DNA from 3 places in the Pleionea sp. WD8-19 genome. Region 3 is predicted to be linked to each of the others. Evidence: predicted binding sites of a transcription regulator. Region 3 holds the regulator's gene; each other region holds the start of a gene.
What was found. The regulator PhoB, encoded in region 3, activates phosphate uptake and scavenging genes when phosphate is short. The targets are predictions, from matches to a motif close to TGTCATANNNNTGTCANA.

Region 1: a site for PhoB is predicted at 3,188-3,205, ahead of hexR (transcriptional regulator HexR). Genes of this name have one in related genera too.
Region 2: a site for PhoB is predicted at 3,670-3,687, ahead of ACTUJY_RS15160 (phosphatase PAP2 family protein). Genes of this name have one in related genera too.

Annotation. Positions count from the first base shown of each region.
Region 1 is NZ_JBUZOU010000022.1:13,616-24,133, reverse strand. It holds gene ACTUJY_RS18955 (hypothetical protein) at 85-786, shown strand; gene gap (type I glyceraldehyde-3-phosphate dehydrogenase) at 846-1,874, opposite strand; gene hexR (transcriptional regulator HexR) at 2,276-3,124, opposite strand; gene zwf (glucose-6-phosphate dehydrogenase) at 3,375-4,865, shown strand; gene pgl (6-phosphogluconolactonase) at 4,899-5,609, shown strand; gene edd (phosphogluconate dehydratase) at 5,653-7,485, shown strand; gene glk (glucokinase) at 7,521-8,468, shown strand; gene ACTUJY_RS18920 (bifunctional 4-hydroxy-2-oxoglutarate aldolase/2-dehydro-3-deoxy-phosphogluconate aldolase) at 8,499-9,134, shown strand; gene ACTUJY_RS18915 (HD-GYP domain-containing protein) at 9,168-10,340, opposite strand; gene ACTUJY_RS18910 (opioid growth factor receptor-related protein) at 10,415-10,518, opposite strand, start outside.
Region 2 is NZ_JBUZOU010000013.1:110,522-121,039, forward strand. It holds gene ACTUJY_RS15140 (M16 family metallopeptidase) at 1-1,728, opposite strand, end outside; gene ACTUJY_RS15145 (putative metalloprotease CJM1_0395 family protein) at 1,888-2,694, opposite strand; gene ACTUJY_RS15150 (hypothetical protein) at 2,727-2,957, opposite strand; gene ACTUJY_RS15155 (diacylglycerol kinase) at 3,238-3,612, opposite strand; gene ACTUJY_RS15160 (phosphatase PAP2 family protein) at 3,750-4,283, shown strand; gene ACTUJY_RS15165 (MJ1255/VC2487 family glycosyltransferase) at 4,302-5,369, shown strand; gene ACTUJY_RS15170 (zf-TFIIB domain-containing protein) at 5,460-5,996, opposite strand; partial or broken gene ACTUJY_RS15175 (serine hydrolase domain-containing protein) at 6,252-7,328, opposite strand; gene ACTUJY_RS15180 (serine hydrolase domain-containing protein) at 7,807-9,285, shown strand; gene ACTUJY_RS15185 (long-chain-fatty-acid--CoA ligase) at 9,401-10,518, opposite strand, start outside.
Region 3 is NZ_JBUZOU010000003.1:196,024-206,541, reverse strand. It holds gene ACTUJY_RS05200 (ABC transporter ATP-binding protein) at 1-790, opposite strand, end outside; gene ACTUJY_RS05195 (1-aminocyclopropane-1-carboxylate deaminase/D-cysteine desulfhydrase) at 926-1,831, opposite strand; gene ACTUJY_RS05190 (hypothetical protein) at 1,897-2,106, opposite strand; gene ACTUJY_RS05185 (alpha/beta family hydrolase) at 2,296-2,919, shown strand; gene ACTUJY_RS05180 (PstS family phosphate ABC transporter substrate-binding protein) at 3,058-4,023, opposite strand; gene phoR (phosphate regulon sensor histidine kinase PhoR) at 4,194-5,480, opposite strand; gene phoB (phosphate regulon transcriptional regulator PhoB) at 5,520-6,215, opposite strand; gene phoU (phosphate signaling complex protein PhoU) at 6,303-7,040, opposite strand; gene pstB (phosphate ABC transporter ATP-binding protein PstB) at 7,122-7,910, opposite strand; gene pstA (phosphate ABC transporter permease PstA) at 8,010-9,638, opposite strand; gene ACTUJY_RS05150 (ABC transporter permease subunit) at 9,663-10,518, opposite strand, start outside.

The DNA of each region.
Region 1 (10,518 bases), on a different contig from region 3:
TTAGATTGTTTTTTTGTAAAACCGAAAACGAGATAGTCAAAACTAGGGAGTTGATCTAATCTTTAACTTTATAAAGGTTCCAGAGTGATTGTTCCCATGCATTTAACGGAGAAGTATCGCCTTGGTCAATTATTGGTTGAATCCGGAAAGCTCACAGACGAGCAATTGACCATTGCGTTAAGTTATCAGGCTGAGTCTGGGTTACCGCTTGGAGAATCTTTGGTTGCGCTTGGGTTTTTAACGGCAAAACAGCTCAAGCGAACTCTTCGGCGACAGCAATGGCTACGCGTGGTTGCTGGTATTTTGCTTTTGGTTTCTCCAGCCAGCCCCATATTTGCCAATCAATACCAAAGCGAGATGGATACTCGAATCAGTATTGAGCAATCTCAAGCCGACTTTAGTGAGCAAGAAAAGAATTACGCGTTAGGGATTAACTATCGTGTCTCGCACCGAACGCACATGAGTTTTGGTGTAGAGCGTGAACCGACTTTCACACCACTTTCGGCTGACGGTTTGGGACAAACTCGAGAGTGGGTTCCTCAGATAACGATTATGCGGAGTGATACGCGTAAACCCAGAATGTTTGAGTCGTTAAGGGTGAATCGTGCGGAAGGGGAACACAATCGATACAAAAACACTGTTCCTGCCGTTTTTCGATTAACAGTAAAAGGATATTCTCTGTTTGAAAACAGTGACAACCAGTCGAATTTCTTTCAGTTAGATCGTATTAAAGGTGATCCTGGAAAAAAATACGAATTGATGTTCAGTGTGACGAAACACTTTTGAAGATGTAAGGGTGGCTCAGTCCCATCCCAGGGTGATGAAACTGAGCCAAGACTGGAAACTTAACTCGCTTTTTTTAATTGCTCCACTTGTGCCATTAAAGCCGTGGCGGTATCAACCATGCGATTGGAGTAGCCCCACTCGTTGTCGTACCAAGCAAAAAGTTTTGCCATTTTTCCATCAACACGGGTTTGGGTGGCATCAAAAATACAGGAATGTGGATCGTGATTAAAGTCGATCGAAACCAACGGACGATCGTTGTAGGCAAGGATTCCCTGGTATTCATTTTCGGCCGCTTGTTTCATTAACTCATTGATTTCAATTACGCTGGTATCACGTTCAAAAGTAACCGTAAAGTCCACCAGAGAAACATTGGCAGTCGGTACGCGAATGGCGAGACCATCAAGTTTGCCATTGAGTTCGGGTAATACTTGACCAACCGCGGCAGCGGCCCCCGTTTTGGTTGGTATTAAAGACTTGTCCGCTGCGCGTGCGCGCCTTAAATCCGAGTGAAAAGAGTCGGTAAGACGCTGGTCGCCAGTATAGGCATGAATGGTCGTCATCAATCCTTGCTCTATGCCGATCGCACGATTGAGTATTTGCGCCATCGGCGATAAACAGTTGGTGGTACAAGATGCATTGGATATCACTTGGTGATCCGCATTTAATTGTTGGTGATTGACTCCGTAAACCACGGTTAAATCAACGTTTTTGGCAGGTGCGGAAATCACCACTTTTTGCGCGCCTGCAGTGATATGCCCTAGTGCGGCTTCTTTGTCGGTAAAAACACCGGTACATTCAAAAACCAAATCGACACCCAGTTCTTGCCAAGGCAGTTGGGGTAGTTCACGTTCTTGGCTGTAATGTATTTTATTGCCGTTAATGGTGATGCTGCTTTCATCAAAGCTAATGTTGGTGTTTAACCGACCGTGTACGGAATCGAATTCAGTCAGATGTGCATTGACTTCTGTCGGTGATAAATCATTGATGGCGACTATTTCAATGTGTTGATAAGCCGGATTTTCGAGTACTGCACGCAGAATATTTCGGCCGATACGGCCATAGCCATTGATTGCAGTTCTTATTTTCATTGTAGGCTCCAATGCATAATGTTGTAAAATTACGAAAATTATGAGCCAATATAGACTAAAACACAGTCTAAATAAATATAGATTGGTAATAAAACGAGATATTGTTGAAATATTAACGAATAAAAGAGCTGAGTTTTATTATGGAAGCGTTTAACCGCTGATTAAAAGCAGCGGATGAGCGCGTATTAACGGAGGGGGTGTGCGGATGAAAGCGGCACAAGAGGCCTTTACCTGCTTGCTCTCGCGCCAAGGACAAATGTGACAATATAAAATTTCTAGAACCTAGAACCTAGAACCTAGAACCTAGAACCTAGAACCTAGAACCTAGAACCTAGAACCTAGAACCTAGAACCTAGAACCTAGAACCTAGAACCTAGAACCTAGAACCTAGAACCTAGAACCTATTCTTTCGGTAACCGAGTTTCTTTTAATGACTCTTTAATTCGTCGTAAATGCTCTTGAAAAACTGGCCCTCTACGCAACATCACACCGGTTGCCAAAATATCGGTAATAGTTAGATGAATAATGCGCGAGGTCATTGGCGTGTAAATATCGGTATCTTCCTGATCGCCCGGAACTTCGATCACTAAGTGGCAAATATTGGCTAAGGGGGAGTCAGCACTGGTTATGCCGATGACCATTGCACCCGATTGCGAGGCCATTTGCGCAGCTTCAATTAATGGAATGGTTCGCCCTGTATAAGAATAAATCACTAGCACGTCACCGGTTTGTGCAGCAGCGGCAGCCATGCGTTGCTTAAGTACATCGTCATAAACAATGGTTGGTGTACCTAAACGGAAAAACCGGTTTTCAGCATCGATAGCAACAGCGGCTGAACTGCCTAAGCCATAAAACAATATGCGTTTTGCTTGTGCCAATGCATCGACAACTCGGCTAACAGCGGAAGGATCTACTGCTTTACGCGCTTCACTGATCGACATTAATGTCGCATCAAATAATTTATTGGTAAACTCTTGAGTTGAGTCATCCAGAGAGACTGCACCTGTGAAATAAGGGGTTCCAGTGGCTAGGCTTTGTGCGAGCTGCAGCTTAAAGTCAGGAAAGCCTTTGCAATTCATCGAGCGACAAAAACGATTGACCGTAGGTTCGCTGACCTGTGCCGCTTTGGCTAATGAGGCGATGCTCGACTGGTAGGCCTTTTGTGGGTCGGCAAGTACTTCTTGCGCTACCTTTTTTTCCGATTTACTGAGCGTTTGTAATGCTTCTTCTATTCTGTTAATCAGTTTCATGAACTAACCTGATCTTTTAAAGTATTAAAACTATAACAACAACCGCCTTTTTAAGAAAGTCAGTTTCATATTTATGTTATTTTTTATCAATAATAATTTATTTGTGTAATAAAATTACATGAAATCCTTGGTGGACTGTCACTTTCTTTCCGTTTTGGCGCAAAATTAACAATTATTTCGTTGTTATTGTACATTTTAACCGTATAATAGTGACTCTACTCAGTGAAAATATGTAATAAAGTTTCATATTATGACATTTTCCATACACGAAAAAGCTTGTAACCTGGTCCTTTTCGGCGGTAATGGTGATTTATCTTACCGTAAACTGCTACCGGCTCTTTATAACCTTGAGCGTAAGTCGTTGTTGGCCGATGAGCTAAAAATTGTAGGATGTTCACGTACTCAACTTTCCAATGAGACCTTTCGAAAAGAAGCACTGGAAGGGTTACGAGAAAACGCCACTTCCAATCCTGATGATGCCCCGCAAATTGTTGAACGGTTTTTGTCGCGACTTTCCTTTTTATCAGTGGATGCGAGTAAACCCGATGACTTTCAAGTTTTAAAAAGTCATTTGGGTGAACACTCGGAACGTCTCTGTAATATCTATTACTTGGCAACGCCTCCTGGCTTATTTGTGCCGATTTGTGATCACCTGAAACAGGCTGGCCTGGTGAATGAAAAATCAAGATTGGTGATTGAAAAGCCCATTGGTTACAACTTGGAGTCGTCTATTGAGATCAATGATCAGGTGGCGGCGATTTTTGATGAAAAAAACATTTATCGCATTGATCACTACATGGGAAAAAGTGCAGTACAAAACCTGCTTGCGTTGCGGTTTGCGAATGTAATGTTCGAGCCGCTTTGGAATCACAACTTTATTGACCACGTGCAAATTACGGTTTCCGAAACGGTTGGTGTGGGTAATCGAAAAAGTTTTTATGACAAAGTCGGCGCGTTACGAGACATGGTGCAAAATCATCTGTTGCAATTGTTGGCGCTGATTGCCATGGAGCCCCCCACACATTTAACACCGGAAGCTTTAAAGCACGAAAAAATAAAAGTATTTCGTTCTTTACGTGCCATTGAAGGAAAGAAAACGCGATACAACTCGGTGCGTGGGCAATACAGCAGCGGTGTGGTCGATGGTAACAATGTGCCTGCTTACAATAAAGAAGGTGACAATCCAACACCCAGTGATACCGAGTCTTTTGTTGCATTAAAAGTGGATATTGATAATTGGCGTTGGTCTGGTGTGCCTTTCTATTTACGAACCGGAAAACGACTTGCCAGCCGATATGCAGAAATAGATATTCAGTTTAAAGATATTCACCATTCCATTTTCAAGTTACCTACGCAAGCAAATCGCTTAATCATTCGGTTGCAACCGAAAGACAGCATCAAACTGATGCTTATGAATCAGGAGCCAAGCTTGTCGGGCGCGCTTAACTTGGTGTCGGATGCGCTCAATTTGAGTTTTCATGATCAGTATGACCCTGCTGATATCCCAAAAGGCTATGAGCGACTTTTATACGATTCAATTATTGGCGATGCAACATTGTTTATGTCGCGGTATGAAGTTGAAGAAGCCTGGCGCTGGACCGACACCATTCTCGCAGGCTGGGAGGAGTACGATGTTCCGGTCGAGTTTTACCCTGCCGGCTCTATGGGACCAGACGCAGCCGATCAACTGCTTGCCAAAGACGGCAGAAAATGGTTTAACAATCGGGACGATGATAATTAAAACTCACAGAGTACATACGAGGACCGATTGACCATGAACGTAGAACTTTCAGGTTTGCATTACTTCGACAGTCGTGAAGAAGCGAATACGGCATTGTCAGCAAAAATTGCAGAAAATTTAAAAGAGGGTTTGCAGCAAAACGATCACGCTTCACTGTGGTGTTCCGGTGGCTCAACCCCGATGGCGATGTATCGCCAATTGTCGCAAGCGGATTTACCTTGGCACAACGTTTTAGTTTCATTGGTTGATGAGCGTTGGGTTCCTCCAACCGACGAAGCCAGTAATGAACGAGCACTGAAGGATTCATTACTAATGAATAAGGCAGAAGATTGTCAGTTTGTTCCCTTTTTTCATGTGACCTCGTCGCCAGAAGAAAACCAGCGCATGTTAGAAAAAGAGTTGAAAGAGAAAATTAACGGACCTCTGGATGCGGTTGTATTAGGAATGGGTAATGATGGTCATACTGCTTCGTTGTTTCCTTGTGCAAAAGAAACCGAGCAAGCCGTTGCAAGAGATAACCCCAACTTTACCGCAGTGACGTACCCAAAAATGGCACCACACCCTCGCTTAACCTTAACATTAAATCGGTTACTCGCTTCTCGGAATATTTATTTGTTGTTGTTTGGTGCTGACAAACTAAAAACATTAGGTAAAGCAGAACATCAAGGTGATGAGTTGTTAATGCCGGTTCGGTACTTTTTACGTAATGATTCGCCACGCTTACAAATTTATTGGGCGCCGTAGTCGACTTTAGAGTTGGTGCCGAAATAACTATTGAGATGTACCCATGACGTTAAACAATACCTTGCATCAAGTGACTAAACGCATCGCTGAGCGCAGCAAAAAATCGCGTGGTGATTACTTAGCTCAAATGGAAAGAGCCAAACAGAAGAAACCGCATCGTACCGTTTTATCTTGCGGCAATTTGGCGCATGGTTATGCAGCTTGCGGAGCCAAAGATAAAGAAATTTTGCGAGGTATGGAATCGCCAAATGTTGCGATTGTTTCAGCTTACAACGATATGCTCTCGGCGCATCAACCTTACTTGACCTATCCGCAAATCATTAAAGATGCCGTTCACTCGGTAGGGGCAACGGCTCAATTTGCGGGAGGCGTACCAGCGATGTGCGATGGGGTGACGCAAGGCCAAGATGGCATGGAGCTGAGCTTGTTCAGTCGTGATCTTATTGCGCAAGCAGCCGCTATCGCACTTTCACACAATATGTTTGATGCCGCGCTTTATCTTGGCATATGCGACAAAATCGTGCCGGGCCTGGTGATCGCTGCATTGCGCTTTGGGCATTTGCCTGGAATTTTTATTCCGGCAGGTCCGATGCATTCAGGCATCACCAATGACGAAAAAGCTCGTGTTCGAAAGCTTTATGCAGAAGGCAAAGTGAGTCGCGAAGAATTGTTAAACGCTGAAAGTAACTCGTATCATTCTGCCGGAACATGCACTTTTTATGGAACGGCGAATAGCAACCAAATGCTCATGGAAATAATGGGGTTGCATTTACCTGGCAGCTCTTTTGTTAATCCTGATTCACCGTTGCGCCAATATTTAACGGAATATGCCTCAGTTCGTGTGACGCAACTTACCGCACTGGACCGTCATTATCTCCCTATTGCAGAAGTGATTGATGAAAAAGCCATTGTAAACGGTATAGTTGGGCTGCTGGCTACGGGTGGTTCAACTAATCACACCATGCATTTGATTGCGATAGCTCAAGCGGCAGGTATTCAAATTAATTGGGATGATTTTTCTGATTTATCGAAAGTTGTTCCTTTATTGGCGAGGGTATATCCGAACGGTAAAGCGGATGTGAACCATTTTCATGCAGCGGGTGGAATGGCATTTATTATCAGCGAACTTTTAGGTGCTGGATTAATGCATGGTGATGCACGATCCGTGTACGGCAATACCATCAGTTCCTATGTTGAGGAGCCGTTTATTGAAAACAATGCATTGGTTTTCAAACGCGGTGAAAATCGTTCCAAAGATCTCGACGTATTACGGCCAGCGAATGACCCTTTTCAGCCGGAAGGTGGCTTACAAATTTTAACCGGCAATCTGGGCAGAAGCGTCATCAAAACATCGGCGGTTCTGCAATCGCATCGAATTGTTGAAGCGCCTGCGAGAGTGTTTCACAGCCAACACGATTTAGTCGAAGCCTGCCAAAAAGGCGAAATCACCGAAGATACGATTGCGGTTGTTCGATTTCAGGGACCAAAAGCGATTGGTATGCCAGAACTGCATAAGCTCACGCCTTATTTAGCGATTTTGCAAGACAAAGGGCTCAATGTTGCATTGGTTACTGACGGTCGAATGTCTGGCGCTTCTGGTAAAGTCCCGGCCGCCATTCATTTAACACCTGAAGCCGCAGACGGCGGGGTAATTGCAAAGGTAAAGGATGGGGATCTACTTCGACTTGACGCTGAAACAGGTGATTTACAATTGCTGGTGGATGAGCATGAACTTACCAGTCGAAAGCCTGCAATTGAGCTTCAAAAGGCGCATCACTTTGGAATGGGGCGCGAAATGTTTCAGTTAATGCGAGCGCAGGTTTCTGGTGCAGAGCAGGGGGCCTCCATATTTCGTTTTTGTGATTTCGTTGAGTAATTGTATTTAATGATGTTTATGTTTGGATAATTAATATGTCTTTACAACTGGTCGCCGATATTGGTGGAACAAATGCTCGCTTTGCGCTTATCGAAAATTACTCGACTCAGTTAATGCAAGTGCAATCGTTGCAATGCGAGAGCTTTGGTTCACCTTTACAAGCCATTAATCATTATTTAGCACAAGTTGAAGCTCAAGTCGATGAGGCTTGTTTGGCTTTGGCGTGTCCAGTAGAGGCTGATGCTGTCAAATTAACAAACAATCATTGGCAGTTCTCTAAAACTCAATTAACGAATCAGCTTGGTGTGAAACGACTCGTCGCGATTAATGATTTTACTGCAGCAGCAATGGCGACAACTGCAATCGATGAAAATGACCTTTTTCATCTGTCGGAACATCGCCAATTTAATACGGAAAAACAACGATGCATTATTGGTCCAGGCACAGGGCTGGGTGTTGCGGGCATGTTGTCTTACCAAGGTAAAACTCTCGTGTTGAGTACCGAAGGTGGACATCGAAGTTTTTCTCCAGAAAACGAAATTGAAGATTATATACTTCAGTTTTTACGCAACGAATTAACACTGGTCTCTTGCGAAGAAGTTTTATCGGGTCGAGGCCTGGTGAATATTTATCGGGCGGTTTGTAGCTTTTACCAAAAAACAGCGCAATTTTCTGACGCAGAAAGTATTGCTAATGCAACCGCAAGCGAAGATGAAATGGCAGTGCAGTCGTTACAACAGTTTTTTTCCATATTAGGAAGCATAGCAGGCGACTTTGCTCTGACGTTTGGTGCGGTGGGTGGTGTGTATATCGGTGGTGGTATTGCACCTCGATTCTCTAAGTGGATAAAACAAAGTGACTTTCGAAAACGTTTTGAAAACAAACTGAATTATCAACGCTATTTGCGAAAAATCCCCACAGCAATAGTTACCCATGACCAACCGGGTTTACTAGGCGCAGCTGCCTATTTAAAAAACCTATAAGTTAAATTGTTTAATTTGAGTGAGTAGACTGTGAATCGACATCAAACCATTCGTCATATTATGCGACAAGCCCCCGTGGTTCCCGTCTTAGTGATTAAAGATTTATCGAAAGCAGTACCGTTAGCAAAGGCGTTAGTAAAAGGCGGGCTTAACGTTTTAGAAATTACCTTACGCTCCGATGTAGCACTGGCAGCCATTGAACGAATTCAGGGCGAAGTAGAAGGCGCTATTGTAGGAGCCGGTACCGTTATTAACGAAAGTCAGCTAAAAGAGTTGGATAAACGCAACGTATCATTTGCCGTGAGCCCTGGCATTACACCACAACTGCTGGCAAATGCCCAACACCATAAAGTTCCATTATTACCCGGTGTGGCAAATGCTTCGCAAATTATGACGGGTATAGAGTTTGGTTATCATAATTTCAAGTTTTTTCCTGCAGAAACGTCAGGCGGCATCGCCGCTTTAAAATCATTTTTTGGCCCATTTGAATCCATTCGATTTTGTCCTACTGGTGGCATTTCAGCGGCTAACTTTACAGAGTATTTAAGTTTACCAAATGTGGAGTGTGTCGGTGGCACTTGGGTGGCACCCAATGATTTTATAGAGGCAGAGCGTTGGGACGATATTGAAAAGCTTGCACGTGCTGCGGTGAATAGCATTAAGTAATAGATGTTACTTTATTGGCTTTTTTCGTAGACGTTATTGATTGGGTAAAATAAATAAACTTCTTATCACATCGTTAAACACTTCAACCAAGTCGGGATCAAACTGTTTTCCGCTTTGACTGTTAATGAGTGTTGCGGCGCTAAAAAGCGATTTTTTATAGGAACGATCACTGCGCTCTTTGGTTACTGCACAGTAGGTGTCCGATAGCGCGATGATTTTTGCACCAGTTACGATTTCATTGCCTGCTAACCCGCAAGGATAACCCTTACCATCATAACTTTCGTGGTGTTGTTCGATCATTGTTGCAGCTTCATCCCAACCTTCAATTCTGCGTAGCAATTGAGCGCCCACATAAACGTGGTTACGAATGATTTTGAGTTCATCGTGGGTGAGTTTGTCTTTTTTACTCGTAATATTTGCTGGAACAAATAACATACCAATGTCGTGTAAATAAACGGCCGCCATCAATTGTTCAGCATTCACTGGACTGCCTATTTCCTCATTGGTTTTTAAACATAAATTAAGCTCTTCTTCTGTTCTGCCCTGCCGGTAAATATTGATTTCGTCCATTTGAAAGGCTAGCTTTCTAAAAAAGTTTAAGTCTTCTTCTTTTTTATTGGAGCTCCGTGAGGGCTTAGGGGTTTTGGCTTTTGTTTTTTTAGGCTTTTCGGTGGTGCTAACTTCGGCTTGTTCTTTTTGGTTAATCAGTAGCGTAAGTGTATTTTCTACCGTGGATAGTTCATCGGTAGCTTCTCCAGGCTTGGCGTTAAGAACCGAAACAATGTGTTTTCTTAACCCATCCAGTTCATCTTTACTGCACTGACCGGTTTGAGCCAGTTGTTTGATCATGGATTCCATTTTCTCGATGACAATCATAAAAAAGCTGCCATACAAGTGATGATAATGGCGTTGTCCGTCGCGCATTTCTGCGACGATTTCTTCAAGCTCGTGTGTGACATCGACAAACGGTGTTAGTAACACCATTCGGCAGTTGCCTTTGAGAGAGTGCATAGCACGAAATAATTCATGAACCAGATCGGGATCTTCATCGTCGTCGAGTTTATTAAGGCAGAGTTCCAATTCAATGATGTTTTCTTGAAGACACCCATTAAACTCCGCAATGATGTCGGGCTCGAGCTCTGTAAACTCAGGGCAGGTAATTGTTGTCATACGATTGCGAAAGTGATTTATCAGTATGCCGCTCATTGAGCAGGTCGGAAATACTACTGTATAAAAGTAGCACAAAAACCGTTAAGACGCGGTAAATACCGTTTTGTCACTTATTCTGGAAGTGCAATATCATCCATGGTTATTTCCAACGTTTCGCTGTCTTCTACAGCATCCATCCAATAAGCAGTAGAAGGCACATCACTGAAACTTTTTC
Region 2 (10,518 bases), on a different contig from region 3:
AATCGCTGCTAATCCGGCTTTATTTTTTTCGGTTTGGTAATGGCCACCAGGAATTTTGATCAAAATTGAAGTCGTAGGCGTTTCCAAACTTTGACTGCCTAAAACCGTCATTTTATTAGCCGTCTGCGCTTGCCAGAACTCAGGAACGGATACCAGTGGATTCGCTCCTGCCTTCGGTTGAACACTGCGATCGAAGTCATCTTTGGCAATTCGTACATCAAGTTCGGAAGCTTTCGTGGTACTGGTCGCCACAAAGTCACGTGGCGGTTGACGGAAATTATCTTTTTTCGCCACCTGCTCAAGTTTACCGTTAGGAACAATACTCATCACAACAGCCGGTTTGTTTTTTAGGTATTGGTTGTAAACGCGCATGACATCCGCTTTGGTTACCGAGTTGTAACGCTCGATATCTTTGGCGATGTAATTGGGGTTGCCAGTAAACGTTTGGTACGCAGCTAACTGACTGACTTTACCCGATACCGATTGCAAACCAAAAATGGTGCGCGATTCGTGTTGAGCCTTGGCTTTAATTAAATCGTCATCGGTGACACCACGTTGTTCAAACTCTTCAAATGCGGCGCGCATGATGGTTTCCAGATCAGACAATGTTTTACCCGAAGCCGGATTTGGCAATGCAAACATAGTGAACTGACAAGCAAGCTCCTGGCATGGATGCGATACACCCGCTTGAACAGCAAATTGGTTTTTCACCAAGTTCTTATAAAAAATCGATGTTTTTCCACCGCCCAAAATTTCGGCTAACAAATCCAATGGTGCTTCGTCTGCGTGACGTCCATGAACGGTAGGAAAGGCAAAATAAATCAAGGGTAAATGTACATTGTCCTCCATCGAAATGTAGCGATCCGAATCAAGCGTGACCGGTGCTTTTACCGGCATGTCCACTTCGGGGCCACGAGGGATGGAGCCAAAGTATTTTTTTACCATCTTAAGCACTGAAAGGGTATCAACCGACCCACCAATGGTAATGGTCGCATTATTAGGGCCGTACCAACGTAAAAAGAATTTCTTCAAATCATTCACGTTAACACGGTTCAAATCTTCGATATAACCGATTGTTTGCCAAGAGTAGGGATGACCCGCAGGGTATAAAGCTTCGGCGACACGTTCGCGCAACAAGCCATAGGGCCGATTGTCGTAGCGCTGGCCACGTTCGTTTTTCACCGTTTCACGCTGTACTTCGAACTTTTCCTGAGTAACGGCATTAAGCAAAAAACCCATACGATCGGCTTCGAGCCACAGCATTTTTTCCAGCTGGTTTACCGGTACGGTTTGAAAGTAGTTGGTACGATCAGCATTTGTCGTACCATTTAAAGTACCACCCGATTCAGAAACAATTTTAAAGTGCTCTTCATCAGCAACATGTTCAGACCCCTGGAACATCATATGCTCGAAAAAGTGGGCAAAACCCGACTTGCCTGGCTCTTCACGTGCTGAACCTACATGATAGGTCACGTCCACATGCACCAGTGGATCGGAATGGTCTTCATGCACGATTACGATCAAGCCATTATCCAGTTGATACTTCTGGTACGGGATGACAATATCGTCATCTTTTTGAGTGACCGTTTCAATGTGCGTGATCCCTTCAGGCAACGCCTGCTCGCTCAACGCTTTAGATTCACCGGCATCTGCAACGGATGACTTTTCTTCATTTTGCTGGCAAGCCGATAATAAAGCGGTCAATACCAAAATTTTCCAGAGTTTCAAAATGTCCCCTCTCCTATCGTTAATTCGGCGTAATTAAAATATCGAACTGTAAGTACAAACCTTACTTGGCAGACTCAGTCTGATTGAGATGGGATATCTTACATGATCGGTTGGTGAACACCTAACCGAGGTTAAAAACAGTCGTTATGAGCCTTAGCGTCAGGCGACAACGCTTAAATACTCACCTTGCTCTGGCGCATCAACAACGCCCAAAGCGCGCAATTTAGACACAAATCGTTGTTGTGGTGACTCTTGTTGGGTTGATGTCGATTGTTCATCATCAACTTCAGGCTCAGGTTGAGCTTTTTCTGCAGGTTCGGCGCTTTGCTGTTGAAGCAGCTCGGCTCGCGCCTGGTTAGCCTTAGCTGCCGCTTGCGCCGCCACCTGGCGATCCTGACCTGAAGGATCCGCCGGTGCTAGCGCGGCTCTTTGCACTTGTTGCATCTTTTGCAAAGTCGCTAATGCATCACCAGGAATTTCAGAAGTGTTAATCGGCACTTCTCCTCCAACCGCATAACTTCGGCCATCGGGACCTCGTTTGAACGTAAAGCTGGGTGCGCCGGCGTATTGACCACCCACCGCAGCATGTGCCGCTTCATGAGCCCGTACTTCGCGGTCTCTTACTCTTAACTTTTGAGTTTCTGCTTGTTCACGCTGCTGCTGTCTTTTTTCGGCTTGTTGTTCTTTCTCCTCTCGCGAAGCATCTTCTTCGCTACGTTCCCGTCCACTCTCACCTTCCGACTTTTCGTTGACTTGTTGCTTTTGTTCATTCGAAGACTCGGTGCGCTGACTTTCGGTACGCTGTGATTGCTGACCTTCTTCCGGAACAGGTTTCAAATTGACCGTTTCGGTCGATGCTTTGGCTTCGGGAACTCTTTCTTGCAGACGAGCGTCATTACGCACCGATTCGGTGGGTACATTAACAGAAGAAACCGGAATCGCGACCGGTGCGGAATTAATTACCATAAAATCAATGCCTTATAAAAGGCACAACCGGGTTAAACCTCAATATCGATGATACTGCCCAAGATCCGATTTTGCGCTTCGATAGACTTAGCATTGGCCTCTGCATCGCGCTCTGCCACTTTTAACTCCACCAAAGGTTCCACCAAATCCTGCGTGCCTTCCTTGTGCGCACTGGCAGATGCAATCTCATGGGCTGCTTGCCCAGCACGATTCACCGCATTTTGGAATCCACCCAATGCCGCTGAAAGACCATCAATTTGCATAAAAACCTCTAACTTATTGAAATACCGTTACTTTTGGAGTTAACCATAAGACAATTGGTTCATCCATCTGGTGCTCCATATTAAGTTATCGGCTGGACGCTCGGTGAGTTTAGCAATAAATGAGATTTTTTAGTTGCGAGTTGCGAGTTGCGAGTTGCGAGTTGCGAGTTGCGAGTTGCGAGTTGCGAGTTGCGAGTTGCGAAGAAATCTTAAATTTTCGTTTTGCCCCATCAAGTAATACCTGGTGGTTTTAACTCGAAACTCGGTACTCGAAACTGTCTTACCCCCAAAATCGCTGGTAAGCCACAACCACCCAAACAATGGATAACAACAACAAACTGGTGAACACCAAAGCAGAGCCAATATCCTTTGCTCTACCGGATAACACATGGCGTTCCGTTCCGGTGCGATCCACAACCGCTTCTAATGCAGAGTTGGCAAGTTCGGCCATCAGCACCCAAAAAACACTGGCAATCAGTAATATCAATTCAATATGCGTTTGCGCTAACCAAAACGACGTCGGGATCAAAATGGCTGCCAATAAAACTTCCTGACGAAACGCAGCCTCAAATCGCCAGGCAGCTTTAAATCCTTTCATGGAATAAAAAAAGGCATCGTAAATACGTGCAACACCGGTTTTACCTGGCTTTGACATACTTTCCCCCAAAAGTGGCTCTTGTCGATAGCGCTTGTCATGAATTATTCAAAAAGCTGTCACCTAAATGACACGCCCTTAGCACAAAGTTATTTGTGACGACTCATTCAGTGATAACTGAGAGTAAAGTGCAAATTATGAATACATTTTTCGAAAGAATCCACACTATCGATACTCAAGCTTTCCTCTGGATCAATTTAAAGCAAGGGTGCCATTATCGAAAGCTCATTCGAAATATTTCACGCACTGGCGACGGTCCTTTATACGCGGTTGCCTTATTAAGCATTCTGCTAACCGAACCAAAACTTGGTCAGTTATTTTTTACTGCAGCAATAATCGGCTACGCCATCGATGTATTCGTTTATTTGTTAGTAAAAAATGCAATCAAACGCGATCGCCCGCAACAAAAACTCGATGGTTTTGAAGCTTTAATCACACCATCGGATCAATTCAGCTTTCCGTCTGGTCATACTGCCGCCGCGTTTGTTTTTGCGACGATAATATTTCACTTTTATCCGCCTTATGCACTAGCCTTATATATCTGGGCATCTTTGGTAGGCATGTCTCGAATTTTACTGGGTGTTCACTTTCCCGGAGACATTCTTGCAGGAGCGATATTAGGCAGCGTTAGTGCGCTAATAGGTATTCAATTAACCTACCTTGTTTTTTAACTTTTGGAAAATACAACAATGAAATTGCTTTACGGCGTGCAAGGCACAGGTAATGGTCATATTACACGCGCTCGGATCATGGCCAAAGAATTAAAAAACGCCAATATCGATGTGGACTGGATTTTTTCTGGCCGAATCAATAACGATTATTTCGATATGGAATGTTTCGAAAATTACCGTACTTTTCGTGGCCTTACCTTTGCTATCGAAAAAGGTCGCATCAATTTTTTAAAAACTGGCTGGCAATTACGATTCCGACAATTGTGGAAAGATATCAATGCGCTGGATCTGTCCTTTTACGATTTGGTCATCAGCGATTTTGAACCGATTACGGCATGGGCCGCAAGACGTCAACAAAAAGAGTCGCTAGGATTATCACATCAGTGCTCTTTTATTTATGACATTCCGAAAAAAAACAACAACTGGATTTCAGATAAAGTTATGAAGTGGTTTGCGCCAGTCAGTCAACCGATAGGTATTCATTGGCATCACTTTAATCAAACCATTCTGCCTCCCATTATTGATACTGAAAATTTAGAAACCGTTGAGTTAAAAGAAAAACATATTCTGGTTTATTTTCCTTTCCAATCGCTGAAAAAGCTTTTGGAACTGTTTCGCCCTTTTAACAACCATCAGTTTTATATTTATCACGGTATAAACGAACCGATTGACGAAGGTCACATCCACGTTCGACCTTTTTCACGAGAGGGGTTTCAGCGCAACTTACATCGTACATCGGGTGTCATTTGTGGTGCTGGATTCGAATTGCCCAGCGAAGCCATTCAATTAGGTAAAAAATTACTGGTACAACCGGTATTCGGCCAAATGGAACAGGCTTCGAATGCGTTGGCTTTGGAACAGCTCAATCTGGCAACCGTATGCGACGACTTTAATCACGACATTCTCGACAACTGGTTAAAAAATACCGCCGATAAGCGATGGCAGTTTCCAAATACGGCAGCGGAAGTTGTCCAGTGGTTACAACAAGGAAACTTAAACGATGTTGATGCACTGGTGCAAAAACTTTGGTCACAAACGCGAGTACAGTCGATTTACTCGACCGTTTCGACCGCTCACTCAGAATAAAATCATTGACACAAACTTAATTAAACTTGGTGAACATCTATTCCCAAAAGTAAATTTTTACACATCCTTTTTTAAATACAACAGCTAACGTTACTCCGCACCAATAAACTGCAGTATTGTTGCCTTTTGTGGATGCTCGCTAAGCCACTGTTTGATATTTATCGCTTTAGCCGTATCATCATTACCAATGACTTTTCTTAAACGCTCAATTTTCATTGATTCTATTTTATCGGAGCGAACTTTACGCTGCCATTGCTCAGTAAATACTTTCGGTAACTTGTGCGCTAATTCCAGTGACTTTAATAACTGCCATTCACCACTATCGAGCCAAGCTTCATCACAACTGCTGCACAAGTCGATTCGATTATTCACTTCACCAGAAACAAAATATTTAGGCATCAATCGGCTACACTTTGGACAGCACAAAGCGGTTTTTGTATCGGTATCTTCGATGACATCAGAATTAAACTCTTGTAAGGTGAAATCTAATGGGTTTCTTTCAATCCAATCGCGATAGTACAATAACGACAAGAAAGAACCGTCGCATTTAGGACAGCTCATTGCAGGAAGGCTTTCGTCAATTTTCGTAGGTTTCAACGTTGAGCTTTTACACTTTGGGCAATACATTATCGACCTCCTAGTTTTTCAACCTCATACGATTTACATTAATTTTCAAAATTGGAAATAGTTTTGTCAATCCAGTCATTGTAAGCTGATACTCTCACAAATACCGCAGTCGAATTATATTTACCACCAACAAAGTCTTTTAAATCGCCTTTATAATCCGTCCTACTTGACAAACCAATTAATTGAGTCGCCTCATTTCAACTTCTCCACTTCCATAGTATCAGCTTTTGAACTTAAGATATTTTACGGGGTTTGCTACTTTTTCGTACTCTTCTTATTTTGTTGATCAGCTGTGGGTTTAATAACCCATTCATTCATTTGGTCAAATACATCACTGGGATAGTTATCGATATCATTTGTCGCAACAAACACAAAGATATCGACGTCTGGATAATATTTAAAATCTGCAAATGAATAGCCATTAGACCCGTTATGAGTCACCAGTTTGTCACCGCTATTACTGGATGTAATCGCCCATCCGTATCCGTAATGAGAGGTTTTGCCTTCTTTAACATAAGCACTATGAACTGAATTCCATGAAGCACGACTTAAAATGGATTTGGATCGAAGCGTTAAATACCAGCGATGCATATCGGAAACAGTGGACATAAAGCCACCAGCCCCCTCCATCCACCGTTCACCAGGCTGTTCCTAAAGATGACTCAGCGAATGCCCAGCACTTTCACTTTTTGCAGTAATTGAAAAAGTTCTCTGAAAAAAGTTAGGGTCTGCTCCATAATTAACGGCCAGTTGTTCAGGTTCATACACAGGTATACGATAACCGGTATTAACCATTCCCGACGGTTTTAGGAGAGCTTCATTGACGTATTGCTCCCAATTTTTTCCGGTAACTCGCTCTATGATTCTTGCTAATAAACTATATCCAACATTTGAATATTGATATTTTTCACCTGGTTTCGACTGAAGAGCTTCTTCAAACGCAAGAGCAGACAATTTCGCATAAGGAACAATGTCATAAAGACCATATCCAGACAGGTTTGCGGGCAGTCCCGATTTATGTGTCAGAAGTTGATGTATGGTAATTTTTTGTTTATCGTCTGGCACGTTATCAAAAAAGGAGCGCAAAGGTTCCTGTACGAGTAGCTTTCCCTCTTCAGACAACTTCATTATCGACGTAGCCACAAATTGCTTTGTAATTGAGCCAATATAAAAAACAGTTTGTTCATTAAAAGCGATTCCTTTTTCTCTATTGGAAAAACCAAAATATTTGGAGTATATAATTTCCTCTCCATGAGCGACTAAAGCTGTTCCCGAAAAGTTTTTTTCTTCTAGTTCGCTAGAAATTGCGCTGAATTCAGTGCCTGCCTTTATTTAAACCGTAAGTATAAGTACAAAAATTAGAAACAGTGGTTTGTTTAATTTCACCTGTTAATCACCTCAGTCATAACTGACTTTTTACAATTCGATATTTAAGAATCAACGTCAACAGAACTTAAATCTCTACACAATTTAACGTATTTAATTAACCTTGATTATAGAGAATTCCATACATAACGGTTGTAGCCAGATCATCTCAGTGCCTCATTTGGGGAATTTTGTTAAGCGCATTTCCTCATTTCGGAAACAGACTCAAAAAATAACCCTAAAGTTAAACGAGTTTCGTTTTAAACGTTTGTCGCGGCGATTAGTCTCAAAATTCCAGCAAATACTGCTCTCCTCTGCTTTTCAAGTTAGCATTGAAGCTTTCTTGATGTAAAGAAACTGAACCGCTTTTGAACTCGAATTTAGGGCACGACTCTTGCCTTTATAATTCCACCAAATATTTCAGTTAAATAGAGTTGGATGATAAATGAACATATTGAACGTAAAAGCCATATTAATAGCATTACTTAGCATTGGTACTCAGGTATTTGCAGATTTTAAAGACAGCCGAGTGCTACCCGAACACCTTGCTACCAAATACGTATTACCTTTGATCGATGCGATTAACAGCGGAGAAGAGAAATCGATTGAGAAATTTGTAAAGGGCAACTTTAGTAAAACACTCTTGGAGCAGTATTCAATCACCGATCACGTCGCTTACCTGGCAAGAATTAAGCCTCAATACGGAAAGCTTAAGCTCTACTCCTCTCGCGATTACAATGATCCTCTTCCAAAAACAGAAATGGTGATTATTATACAAGCAGAGCGAACCGAGTCTTGGCAAGGCATTACCCTCTGGGTAGACGAAAAAGCACCTCACAAAATCGTAGGACTCGACTTTTCCGGCGCTCGAGCACCAATTGAAATGGCAGAGACCAGCCCACTGAATGAAAAATCATTTGAAGAACAACTCAACGGCTATATACAACGTATGGCGGATAAAGATGTTTTTTCTGGTGCTGTATTGGTCGCCAAAAATGAAAAGTTGCTGTACCAGTCAGCCGTAGGATTAGCCAGTAAGCGGTTTAACGTTTCTAATCGATTGGATACTAAGTTTAACTTGGGCTCCATGAATAAAATGTTTACGTCGCTGAGTATTTTACAATTGGTTGAACAAGGAAAACTTAAATTAGACGACAAGCTGGATCAATACATTGGCGAAACTTGGCTACCGAAAGAGATTTCTAAACGCATAGAAATTCAACACTTGCTGACGCACTCATCTGGTTTAGGCAGCTACTTTAACGAGCTATTTTTCGACAGCTCCAAGTTACGTTTTCGAAACCTCGACGATTTTAAACCTCTGGTGCGACAATCAGTTTTGGAGTTTGAGCCTGGTACAAAAAGTCGCTACAGCAACACTGGCATGCTGCTGTTAGGGGCGGTTATAGAAAGTGTGAGTGGTGAAAGCTACTTCAACTACATTCAAAAACACATTTACCAACCTTCTGGGATGAGCAGTTCTGGAAGTTTCGAAATGGATCAACCGGAACCCAATTTGGCCATTGGCTACACGAAAGATGAGCAAGCAAAAACCGGTTGGCGTAATAATTATTTTACTCACGTGATTAAAGGCGGACCAGCGGGCGGTGGCTTTTCTACTGTGGGTGATTTACATCGCTTTTCACTGGCGTTAGTCAATAATCGATTACTTAATGAGAACTTAAAGAATGAGGCATTAACTTCGAAACCAGAGTGGCACTCCCCTTACTATGGTTATGGCTTTGGTGTTTTTGATACCGGCGATGATGTGATCATTGGTCACAGCGGTGGAACCGAAGGTATTAGCTCTAATCTCGATGTGTATTTAAAAAGCGGATATATCGTGGTGGTACTTTCAAATTACAGTGAAGGTTCCCAACCCATTGTTGCTAAAATTCGGGATTTGTTAAAACGCTTACAGTAGAGCGATTAACCTCTTTATTTTAATCAAAACATTGAGCGGTGTTACTTCTGTAATAGCCGCTCTCTACAACCGTCTTTCTAAATCTTAAATTTGTTATAAAAAAGTTTTCGTCGGTTTATCGCAGCTCCCGTTTCAAAATTTTTCCAGTGGCCGTCATTGGCAGTGAGTCTACAACCTCAACAATATGTGGGTACTTATAACTCGCCATTTTCGACTCGCACCAACTTTTAATATCTTCCTCGGAAGTTTCCTGTTCCGGTTTTAACATCACCACGGCTTTTATTTCTTCGCCTAATGTATCGTGAGGCACACCAACCACTGCAACTTGTGCTATGGCCGGGTGCGTCATCATCACCTCTTCAATTTCACGAGGGTACACATTAAAGCCACCGCGTATGATCATATCTTTTAGACGATCAACTATGTATAGATTACCGTCTTCATCTTGCTTACCAATATCACCGCTGTGAAACCAGCCATCAATGATCGCATCGTCCGTCGCATCGGGACGATTGTAATACCCTTTCATAATATTATGCCCACGGATAACCACCTCACCTTCTTCTCCGGTTTTACAAAAGTTACCTTCTCCATTCATAATACGAATATCAGTGCCATAAGCCGGTTGGCCTACACTGCCTACCTTACGAGGTCTGTCGAGATAATTGAACGAAGCTACCGGTGAAGATTCTGACAAACCGTACCCCTCCAAAATTGCAATATCAAATTTTTGTTCGAACTTCTCCATCACGGAAACCGGCATGGATGCACCACCAGAAACACCCAACCTGAGATTATTTTTAATCGACGTTAAGTCGAACTGCTCTGCTTCTGGATATTGAAGTAAACCTATGTACATCGTAGGTACACCAGCAAAAACAGTGACCTTATGTTCGACCAATGCCGTAAATACAGCTTTAGGCTCAAACCGAGGAAGCAGCACCATTGTCGCTCCCACTAGTACCGAGCTGTTCATTTGCACCACCTGACCGAAAGAGTGAAACAAAGGCAATGTGAGCAATTGCGTGTCGTTCGATGTGAGATTCATTAGCGACTGGCTGATCATCGTATTCATCTCAAGATTACAATGCGTTAACTCCGCACCTTTAGGATGACCGGTAGTACCAGAAGTGTATAGAATCACCGCCGTATCATTTTCGTTTCGGGCAATGGCTGTGGCTTCCGTTGACTGCTCCTGCATAAGAGAAGTAAGCGTCTGACAATCTTCAATAC
Region 3 (10,518 bases):
CGTCACCTTTTATCAGCAGTTTGCGATCGCCATTTAAGTGTACCGACTCAACCCCTTCAATTTGTTTAACAAACTGGTAATCTTGAGCCGGATCCCAGTTCACACGTATAGCATTGTGTTCGTCAGATTGAGCAATGAGCTCTTCAGGTGTTCCATCAAATAATTTTTTCCCATGCGCAATAATCATGGCTCGGTTACAAACCGCGGAGACCTCTTCCAATATATGGGTAGAAATAATAATGATCTTGTCTTTCGCCATATTGCGAATCAGGTTACGCACTTGATGCTTTTGATTGGGGTCCAAACCATCGGTTGGTTCATCCATGATCAAAATTAAAGGATCATGAATAATCGCTTGAGCAATCCCAACCCGGCGCTTAAAACCTTTTGATAAAGTCTGAATCGGCTTGTAAATCACTTCTTGCAGCTCTACTTTACGGATCACATCGGCCAATCGCTCAATCAGCGCATCTCCGCTGTATCCTCGTACTTCGGCAATGAAATACAAAAAGTCATAGACCGTCATATCTTCGTAGGCAGGAGCACCTTCCGGCAAATAACCGATCAGCTGTTTACAGCGAACCGGATCCTGCTCAATATTATGACCATTGATTTCAATATTGCCGCCCGATGCAGAAAGAAACCCGGTTAGCATTTTCATTGTTGTGGATTTACCGGCGCCATTTGGACCAAGAAATCCTAAAATATCACCTTCTTTCACTTCGAAAGACAAATTTTCGACCGCACAAAAGTCGTCGAAGTAGCGAGTGAGTCCCGTTACCTTAATCATTTTATTTCTCCCGACTTTTAATATGTCACTGGAAGGCCAGCAGCTTATCGAACCCACTAGCCAAAAGGAAAGCTGAAATTATTAGGATTAATTTTGATTTTTCAAGAGGTAAATTTGTGAAATTTTTCCAGATTTTCAACGGTTTCCCTGCAGGCCACCGGTATGCCAAAGCAGCACTCGCTCACCAAGCGTCGTTCCGGTAGCATTGACAAGTCCTTTTAAAGCCATGCACATTTTAAGGGTATAAACCGGTTCCAGTGGCAGCGACCAAAATTGCTCCAGTTGGTGTTGTTCCATTTTCATGGTGTTATCGATTTTGCCAAAGCCCCGACCACAATAATCATGCACCAATTTTAGATTCTCAGGCCACTCAATCGATGAAACTTCAGATAAGTGGCGTAAGCTGGTTTCTAATGAACGAGCTCCTTTCAATACAACGACCCCTATCACTGGACAGCGCCAGCCTCTGCGTAACACACCGGCAGCAATTCCTAACGCGGTACAACCTGTGCCTACTGGAACCAATATGCTGTCCGGTTCAAATTCAAGCTCATCCACCGAATCCATCACACCGCGCAATCCAAACCTATCGCTGCCTCCTTCTGGTAACCAAAAGGCGTCCGGATCCATTACTTGCTGTAATGCTAAATTAGGTTGTTCCCGCAACAGCCGAAAGGTCAACTTGTCAATAAATCGGAGCTCTGTTCGCCAACCTTGAATATCGAACAACGTAGCAGCAAACGAGTCAGGTCTATGGCCTCGAATAAAAAAGATGGAGGGAATTTTGAGCTTATGGCACAAATAACTGAGCGCATGTAGGAAGTTAGAACGATTTCCCCCCATTGATACAACTCTGGAGGGAGGCGTATTCAACCATTCGTTGCTCCAATATAGGAGTTTTCGCGCTTTATTTCCGGATATTTGCGGGTGAATTAGATCATCTCGTTTAATCCAAAGCGCTACTGACGACGCCCAATCGGGAGAGTCAAGAGGCTGCAAGGGCGAAGGAAAGCAAAAATTAAGCGCATTTAAATTGCTCACGACAAGCGATAGAATTTAGAAAGTTGCGTTAGAAAGATTAGAAGAGCAAATAGGAATCAATGCCGCTACAGGTTAGCGACATCGGCCATGATTAACCAAGAAGTATCACGTTTACGTCGATCCACTCTCACACGTCGGTCCAGCCCGAAGTTACTGAGTAAGTTTTCCAGTCGGCGATTGTTATTGGTTCGACGTCGATCAATCCGACGTTCCGGTCCAATGTAGTAACGATCACCATTCGATTCTGCAAAATACGCAGCTGGTGTATCACTCATTGTCTTAGTAACCTCTTGTGAGAAAAGTCGCACCTTGAACAAAAAACATCCATATTCAGTCAAGATACTTGCATTTTAGTCTTACCTTTGAGAATTTCCAAAATTATCCACGATATTCGGCAAAATAATACGGATAACCGGGTAAGATTTTGATTAATATTTCACCATGTGATAAAAACGGCGGCGATTATGGCCTTTTTAGATAAAGTATGTCGATGTAAAAAAGTCACAATTTTGATGGCTCACGGTGCTGGTGCCGATGCAGACTCTGAATTTATGCGACAGATCAAGCAATTACTAGAGCACGATGATGTACAAGTTGTACGGTTTAATTTCCCTTATATGGCATTGAGTACTCAAGATGGCAAACGGCGTCCCCCCGATAGGATGCCCAAACTTTTGCAATGTTTTAGCGAAAACATTGAACAATTGGAGTGCAAAAACCTTTGGATTGGCGGCAAGTCTATGGGTGGAAGAGTAGCCACTATGTTACATCTGCACCCAAAGGTTATCGGTACTTTTGTACTAGGGTATCCTTTTCATCCACCAGGAAAACCCGACAAACTCAGAACGGAACACTTTAAGGACATGGTCAAACCCTGCTTGATTTTACAAGGCGAAAGAGACACATTTGGCAGTCGGCAGGAGGTCGCATCTTACCCGCTGCCTTCATCGGTTGATATCCGTTGGGTAAAAGATGGTGATCACAGCTTTAAGCCAAGAAAAGCCAGTGGCGTGACTCAAATCGAAAATATCACTTACGCCGCTCAATCAATCAGCGAGAAAATCTTTTCAACGTTACCGAACGATTAGAGCGTGTTTATCTATTATTTTTTACCCATTAATGCTTCAAGGTCCGTTTTCGTTAATTTAAGAATTCCTTCCGGATTTATAATTAAAAAAGGCTCACCCGTGGGTGAGCCTTTCGCCTCGCGAATCAAATTTCCGATATTACTTAATCAGTTCTAACAACTCTTCAACTTTGCTTGCAGGTAGCGGAATATAACCGTCTTTAACAACGATTTCTTGACCGGACTTGGAAAGAACCATTTTTACGAACTCGCGCTCTAGCGGCGATAACGGTTTGTTCGGGTTTTTATTTACATAAACATAAAGGTAGCGGCTTAAAGGAAATTTACCGTTCAAAGCATTTTCTGAAGTTGCTTCAACAAAAGCATCCCCTTCTTTTTTCGCCAGCGGAACTAAACGGACGCCTGAAGTTTTGTAACCGATACCTGAATAACCGATACCATTTTTAGACTGGCTAATGGCTTGAACCACAGCAGCAGAGCCCGGTTGCTCATTGACACTGTTTTTATAATCACCTTTACAAAGTGCTTTCTTTTTAAAATAACCGTAAGTACCAGAAACCGAGTTACGACCGTATAATTGAATGTCGCCCAAACCATTAATCCCTAACTGGTCCCACTTGGAAATATCTGCATCAGAGCGGCATTTACGAGTGGATGAAAAAATCGCATCGACCTGAGCAATGGTTAAACCTTGAATGGGATTGTCTTTATTTACGTAAACAGCCAAAGCATCAATCGCAACAGGAATAGCCAAAGGCTTGTATCCGTGTTTTTTTTCGAAAGCAGCGGTCTCTTTGCTCTTCATTTTGCGACTCATCGGTCCGAAATTCGATGTGCCTTGAGTCAATGCTGGAGGCGCAGTAGATGAGCCAGCAGCCTGAATTTGAATATTCACGTTTGGGTACATACGCTTGTATTCTTCAGCCCAAAAGGTCATCAGGTTAGCCAATGTGTCGGAACCTACTGACGACAAGTTGCCTGAAATACCGCTGGTTTTTGTATACTCAGGTAATTTAGGGTCAACTTTGGACTCGGCAATTACGTGAGAATTGGCTAAAGCAGCCGCCATACTGGCCGCAATTGCAACGTTTTTTAGCAATTTCATGATACTCTCCCAAAAATGTCTTTTATCCCCCGAATCAGGATGCAAGCATGATAGGCACCAAATGTTTCCTTTTTATGACACATCATGCAATTCTATTTTTAAAACCAAATCAGCTCGTTACAAGCCGTACTGGATTCACTGCAATATCAAAAATGGCCGCTTTTAGCCGATCAATTGACAGCATGGAAATAGCAATAAAAGCAACTTCCTTTGCCAACTTCACTTTCAACCTGTAAGCGCGAACCATGGCGTTCAAGAATGTGTTTTACAATGGCCAGACCAAGCCCGGTGCCACCAACTTCTCGATCACGACCATCATCTACGCGATAAAAGCGTTCGGTAAGCCGTGGTAAATGTATCGGATCAATCCCTGGCCCCGTATCGCTCACCGACATTTTCAAGCCTTTGTTATCCGTTTCCCATGCCACAACAATATCGCCGCCTACCGGCGTGTAACGTACCGCATTAAAAATAAGATTAGAGAAAGCGCTATGCAATTCTTTCTCGTTCCCTTTTACAGAGTATTCCGTTTCACATGTGAATTGAATATTGTGTTTTCCATCGCTTAATGCTCGCGCTTCTTCGCAAATATGTTTTAGTATTAAGTGAGGCTTTACTGCACTTTGTCGTATCGGCTCATCTCCCGATTCCAACTTAGATAACGTCAACAAATCATCCACCAATGAGCGCATACGCATCACTTGCTGCCCCATTTGATCGATAGGCCGATGAAAAAAACTGGGTAACTGCTCTTTAGAGTCGCTAAAAATCTCAACATAACCATTAACCACCGTTAATGGCGTGCGTAACTCATGAGAAACATTCGCCACAAAATCTTGACGCATTTTTTCCAGTTGATATAACCGGGTAACGTTGCGAATCATTAAAAGCCGTTGATTTCGATTGTAAGCGGTGAGTCTTAGCGACAGTTTGGTATCATCGTCGACTGGTGAGGTAATTTCGACCGGCAACACATAGTCTTGTTGTTCCAGATAATTGACAAACTTGGGGTTACGCAGCAGGTTGGTGATCCTTTGTCCCACATCTTGTTTTGAATTAAACCCTAATAGTGCCTCCGCTGACTTGTTAAACCAGACGATTTCACCAAACTCGCCTAGTACAACTGCACCGTCGGGCAGTGCAGCGGTTGAAGCTCGAAACTCACTTAAAATATTGGCCAAACGTTTACGCGATTTACGATTGCGTTTTTGCAGCAAGTAAATGCTATGAAAGATATCGCTCCAAATCCCTTCCGATTCCGGAGGGTACAAATTGCGCGAAGACGTAAGCCAGTGTTTCAGTCGATAAATTTGTCTTAAATGCCACCCCAGATACAACGCGGTAATGGCAAATAAAATTTCGCCGGTATAGCCGGTAAACAAACCTATGACTATACCAACCGCTGCGGTAAGCGAAACAAACCAGATTTCCACACCCCAATAGCGGAAACTTCGCATAATCAACTCTTTTCGAACCTACCGACTCGCACGACGCGACTAACCACGATGAGAAAAGCGATAGCCCGCTCCACGTACGGTTTGTATGTAATTTTCAATTCCAAATGGAGCCAAAGCTTTTCGTAAGCGACGTATATGAACATCAACGGTTCGCTCTTCAACAATCACTTGATGCCCCCACACCGAATCGAGCAATTGACTTCGCGTAAACACACGCTCTTGATGCTCCAAAAAAAACAACAGTAATTTGTATTCGGTGGGTCCCATTTTCACCGACTGACCATCAACAGTGACTCGGTGACTTGCGGTATCGAGGCGAAGACGTCCCGATTCAATCACTTTTTCAGAAGCGACACTGGGTTCAGTTCGACGTAAAACCGCTCTGATTCGAGCCATTAACTCTCGTGGAGAAAACGGCTTGATCACATAGTCATCCGCACCAGCATCCAGTCCTTTAATACGGTCGTCTTCTTCACCACGAGCTGTGAGCATGATCACGGGAACTTCCTTAAATAAAGTACTCTTTTTCACTTTTCGAGTCATCTCGATTCCGGAAGCACCTGGCAACATCCAGTCGACCAGTAACAGATCAGGAATGGTTTCTTCCTGTAACAACGATAACGCTTTTTCGGCAGTCCCCGCTTGTAACGTAGAATAGCCCGCCTGCTCCAACGAAAACACCAACATTTCACGTATGTCGCGTTCGTCTTCAACGACCATAATGGTTGCACTCATAACCTAACCTATTCTATAAAGTGTTTCGAATATTACTTCAACATGTTCTAACTTCGTATAAAATGTCAGAAAACACGATTCTTAAAATTACTCTTCGCGCCCTTTTGCTAACTCTTCCATTTCTTCTAAACTGACGTGACGCACGTCTTTACCTTCCACCAAATAAATGACGTACTCACAAATATTTCGTGCGTGATCGCCTATTCGTTCTAATGCACGCGCCGACCACATCACATCCAGTGCAGAAGAAATGCTTCTTGGATCTTCCATCATATAAGTGATCAATTGACGAGTTATCGCATTGTATTCTTCGTCGGCCGTTTTCTCCTTTTGCGCAACACTTAAAGCGGCTTGAGTGTCTAGGCGAGCAAACGCATCCAGCGCTTCATGCAACATGGTTTTTACATGGTTGCCTAAATGAATTACCGAGCCAAACTGCTTTTTAGACGGAATAGAGTCTTCCATCGACAATGCAATATGCTTCGCCATTCGAGCAATTTTCTCTGCCTCATCACCTACACGCTCTAGATCGGTAATCGTTTTAATAATGGCGACCACCAAACGCAAGTCACCTGCTGCCGGTTGACGCTTCGCTAAAATACGAGTGCATTCCTCATCAATGCTCACTTCATAAGCATTCACTTTTTGATCACGTTCAATGATCTCTTTCGATAACTCTGAATCCAGTGTAGATAAAGCTTCCATCGCCAGCTCAATTTGCTCTTCAACCATTCCGCCCATGGTCAAAACACGCTGGCGGACGTTTTCCAGCTCTTCATTAAACTGTCGAGATATGTGTTGCGTAAATTGGCTTTTATCCATCATTTTGAATTACTCGCTATTAGTTTCACTCGTTTGTCTGGAGAGCGTGATAACTATCTCTCTTCAATACTATGTCGTCTTAATTTAACCATACCGCCCGGTAATATAATCTTCGGTTTTCTTTTTACGAGGGTTAGTAAAAATCACATCGGTTTTATCAAATTCGACCAAGTCTCCCATGTACATAAAAGCGGTATAATCGGAAACACGTGCCGCTTGTTGCATGTTATGTGTAACGATGACAATGGTGTATTGGTCTTTCAAATCGTGGATCAATTCTTCAATTTTTAAAGTCGAGATGGGATCCAATGCCGAAGCAGGCTCATCCAAAAGCAAAACTTCCGGTTGTACAGCAATGGCGCGAGCAATTACCAGTCGCTGTTGTTGACCACCAGACATACCTAATGCATTGTCATCAAGACGGTCTTTCACCTCATCCCATAGTGCTGCACCTTTAAGCGCCCACTCAACCACTTCATCCAGAACGCTGCGTTTGTTGATCCCTTGTAAACGCAAACCATAGGCCACATTTTCATAAATGGACTTGGGAAACGGGTTGGGTTTTTGAAACACCATACCAACATTGCGTCTTAAATCCGCAACATTGACATCATGACCGTAAATGTTTTTGTCGTTTAATCGAATGGCACCTTCGGTACGCGCAATATCGACCAGATCGTTCATACGGTTAAAACAGCGTAATAAAGTCGATTTACCGCAACCACTGGGACCGATAAATGCCGTGACCTTCTTTTCCGGAATCTGCAAGTTAATATCGTAAAGCGCTTGTTTTTCACCGTAATACAAATTTAGCTGGTCTACTTCCAGTGCAATTTTTTCGCCTTTCAGCGCATTTAAATTAACACCATCCATCGTATCGTCTTTGTTCAAATCGAGTTTCAGTTCTGCAGTCATAGGTTCACCTATTTGAAAATCTTCACGCTTGCTCATATTCAATCGTCAATCCGTCATTTAATGTTCTAGCGACTTGTATTTTTCACGCAGTCGGTTACGGATTTTTATAGCGGTAATGTTGAGCAAAATGATTACCAATACCAATAAAAGTGCGGTTGCGTAAACCAGTGGCCGCGCCGCCTCTACGTTGGGACTCTGAAAGCCAACGTCATATATATGAAAGCCGAGGTGCATGAATTTACGCTCTAAATGAATAAAGGGCGCATTAGCATCGAGTGGTAAAGTTGGCGCTAGTTTCACAACCCCTACCAGCATTAGCGGTGCAACCTCACCCGCTGCGCGAGCAATCGCCAATATTAGACCGGTCATCATTGCCGGACTCGCCATTGGTAAAACAGTTCGCCACAGCGTTTCAATTTTTGTTGCACCAAGAGCCAAGCTGCCTTCACGGATTGATTTAGGAATTCGCGATAAACCTTCTTCCGTTGAAACAATAACAACGGGTAAAGTCAATAATGCTAAAGTGATTGAAGCCCACATCAACCCAGAGGTTCCGAACGTTGGTGCCGGCTTCGCTTCGGGATAAAACAGCTCGTCGATACTACCACCCAAAAAATACACAAAAAAGCCAAGCCCAAATACACCGTAAACGATGGAAGGAACACCAGCCAGATTATTGACAGCAATTCGGATCAAGCGCGTTAAAAACCCTTGTTTGGCGTATTCATGCAAATAAACCGCAGCAACAACACCAAAAGGTGTGACCATAATCGACATCAGTATTACCATCATTACGGTACCAAATATTGCGGGAAAGACACCGCCTTCAGTGTTAGCTTCTCGCGGCTCGTCAAATATAAACTCGCCTACTTTACTGAAGTAATGCCCAACTTTATCAAACCACCCCATCAAATTGGGTTGAAACGCCATCACAATATTAGCCGCACGAATACTCACCTGTTTACCATCGATGGTCCGAGCGCTTATTGTGTCGCGATTGGCTTGTTCGTATAAAGCGAACATTTTTGCTTGCAACACTTCAAAGTCAGCTTTAAGTTGCTTTTCCTGTGCCTCAATTTCTGCCAATGCTTCTGGCGAATCCTCACGGTTAAGTTGTAAACGGCGGCGCTCCAAACGGAGTTGTTCCAGCTCGTAGTTAATAGATCCGATATCGTCTTTTTCCAGCTCTTTAACTTCATCGTGAATTTTATTCGCTCGCTCGATCGCCAAAAACAGTGCGTTTTGAAGTTGCTCATTGTCATCGTTGTCAAAGTCTTTATTGTCAAAGCGGACACTTTCAATAAATCCATAAAAGTTACCCCATTCTCGACGTTCCAAAACCATTACGTCGTCTCGACGCGTTTCAGAGAGTAAGTTTTTTATTTTGATCCAACGAAAATCCAATCCATAGATATCACGATTGCCAACTTTTAACAGTAATTGTTTATACTCTTTCGGATCTTTGCCTTTGGGTAATTCTTCATCGTAGAGTTCGCCCATCGACAAAAGAGTACCGCCATCGGATTGCTTCGTTTCATACACCGTAACATCCGCGGGCCAAAAATGACTCAAGCCGCGCACAGCAATTAACAGCAATAAGCTCAATACCATAACCAGAGCGATAGCAATGGCACCAGCATTAAACCAGACCCAATGTTCACCCGATTTAAAAAATTTCTCTTTCATTTATTCAGCCTAACAATCTATGGGTTACAACGAGCCGTATTTTCTACGTAATCGATGACGAATATTTTCTGCCAGTGTATTAAACACAAAGGTAAAAACAAAAAGCACAAATCCTGCAAGGAAGAGCACTCGATAATGCGATGACCCTACTTCAGACTCCGGCATTTCTACGGCAATATTGGCGGATAAAGTGCGCATACCTTCAAAAATATTGGCTTCCATAATGGGTGTATTACCGGTGGCCATCAGCACGATCATCGTTTCACCAACGGCACGACCTAAACCTATCATCACGGCAGAAAAAATACCGGGACTCGCCGTAGGAAGCACCACTCGAACCAGCGTTTGCCATGGACTTGCACCCAACGCTAACGAACCACTGGTCAAATGCTTCGGTACGCTGAAAATCGCATCTTCAGCAATTGAAAATATGGTTGGAATCACCGCAAATCCCATAGCAATACCAACCACAAGTGAATTTCGTTGGTCATAATTAATGCCCAACGATTCAAGCCAGACACGCATATCACCATCAAACAATGCTTTTTCGACCGGATAGCTGAACGCCAAACAAGCCCAAGCAACTAATACAATAACAGGAATCAATAAGGCAGCTTGCCAACCATCAGGAATGTGTTGCTTTAAGCTTGAAGGTAAGAAGTGCCAAAATGCACCGAAACCAATAATAAACAGTGGCAATAAAATAAGAATTAAAAATACACCGGGAAGGTTTTCCTCCATCGCAGGAGCAAGCCAGAGCCCCGCAAGAAACCCCAGAATTACGGTCGGTAATGCCTCCATAATTTCCACCGCAGGCTTTACCATGGTGCGCATTTTTGGCGCCATAAAATACGCGGTAAAAATAGCACCACAAATGGCT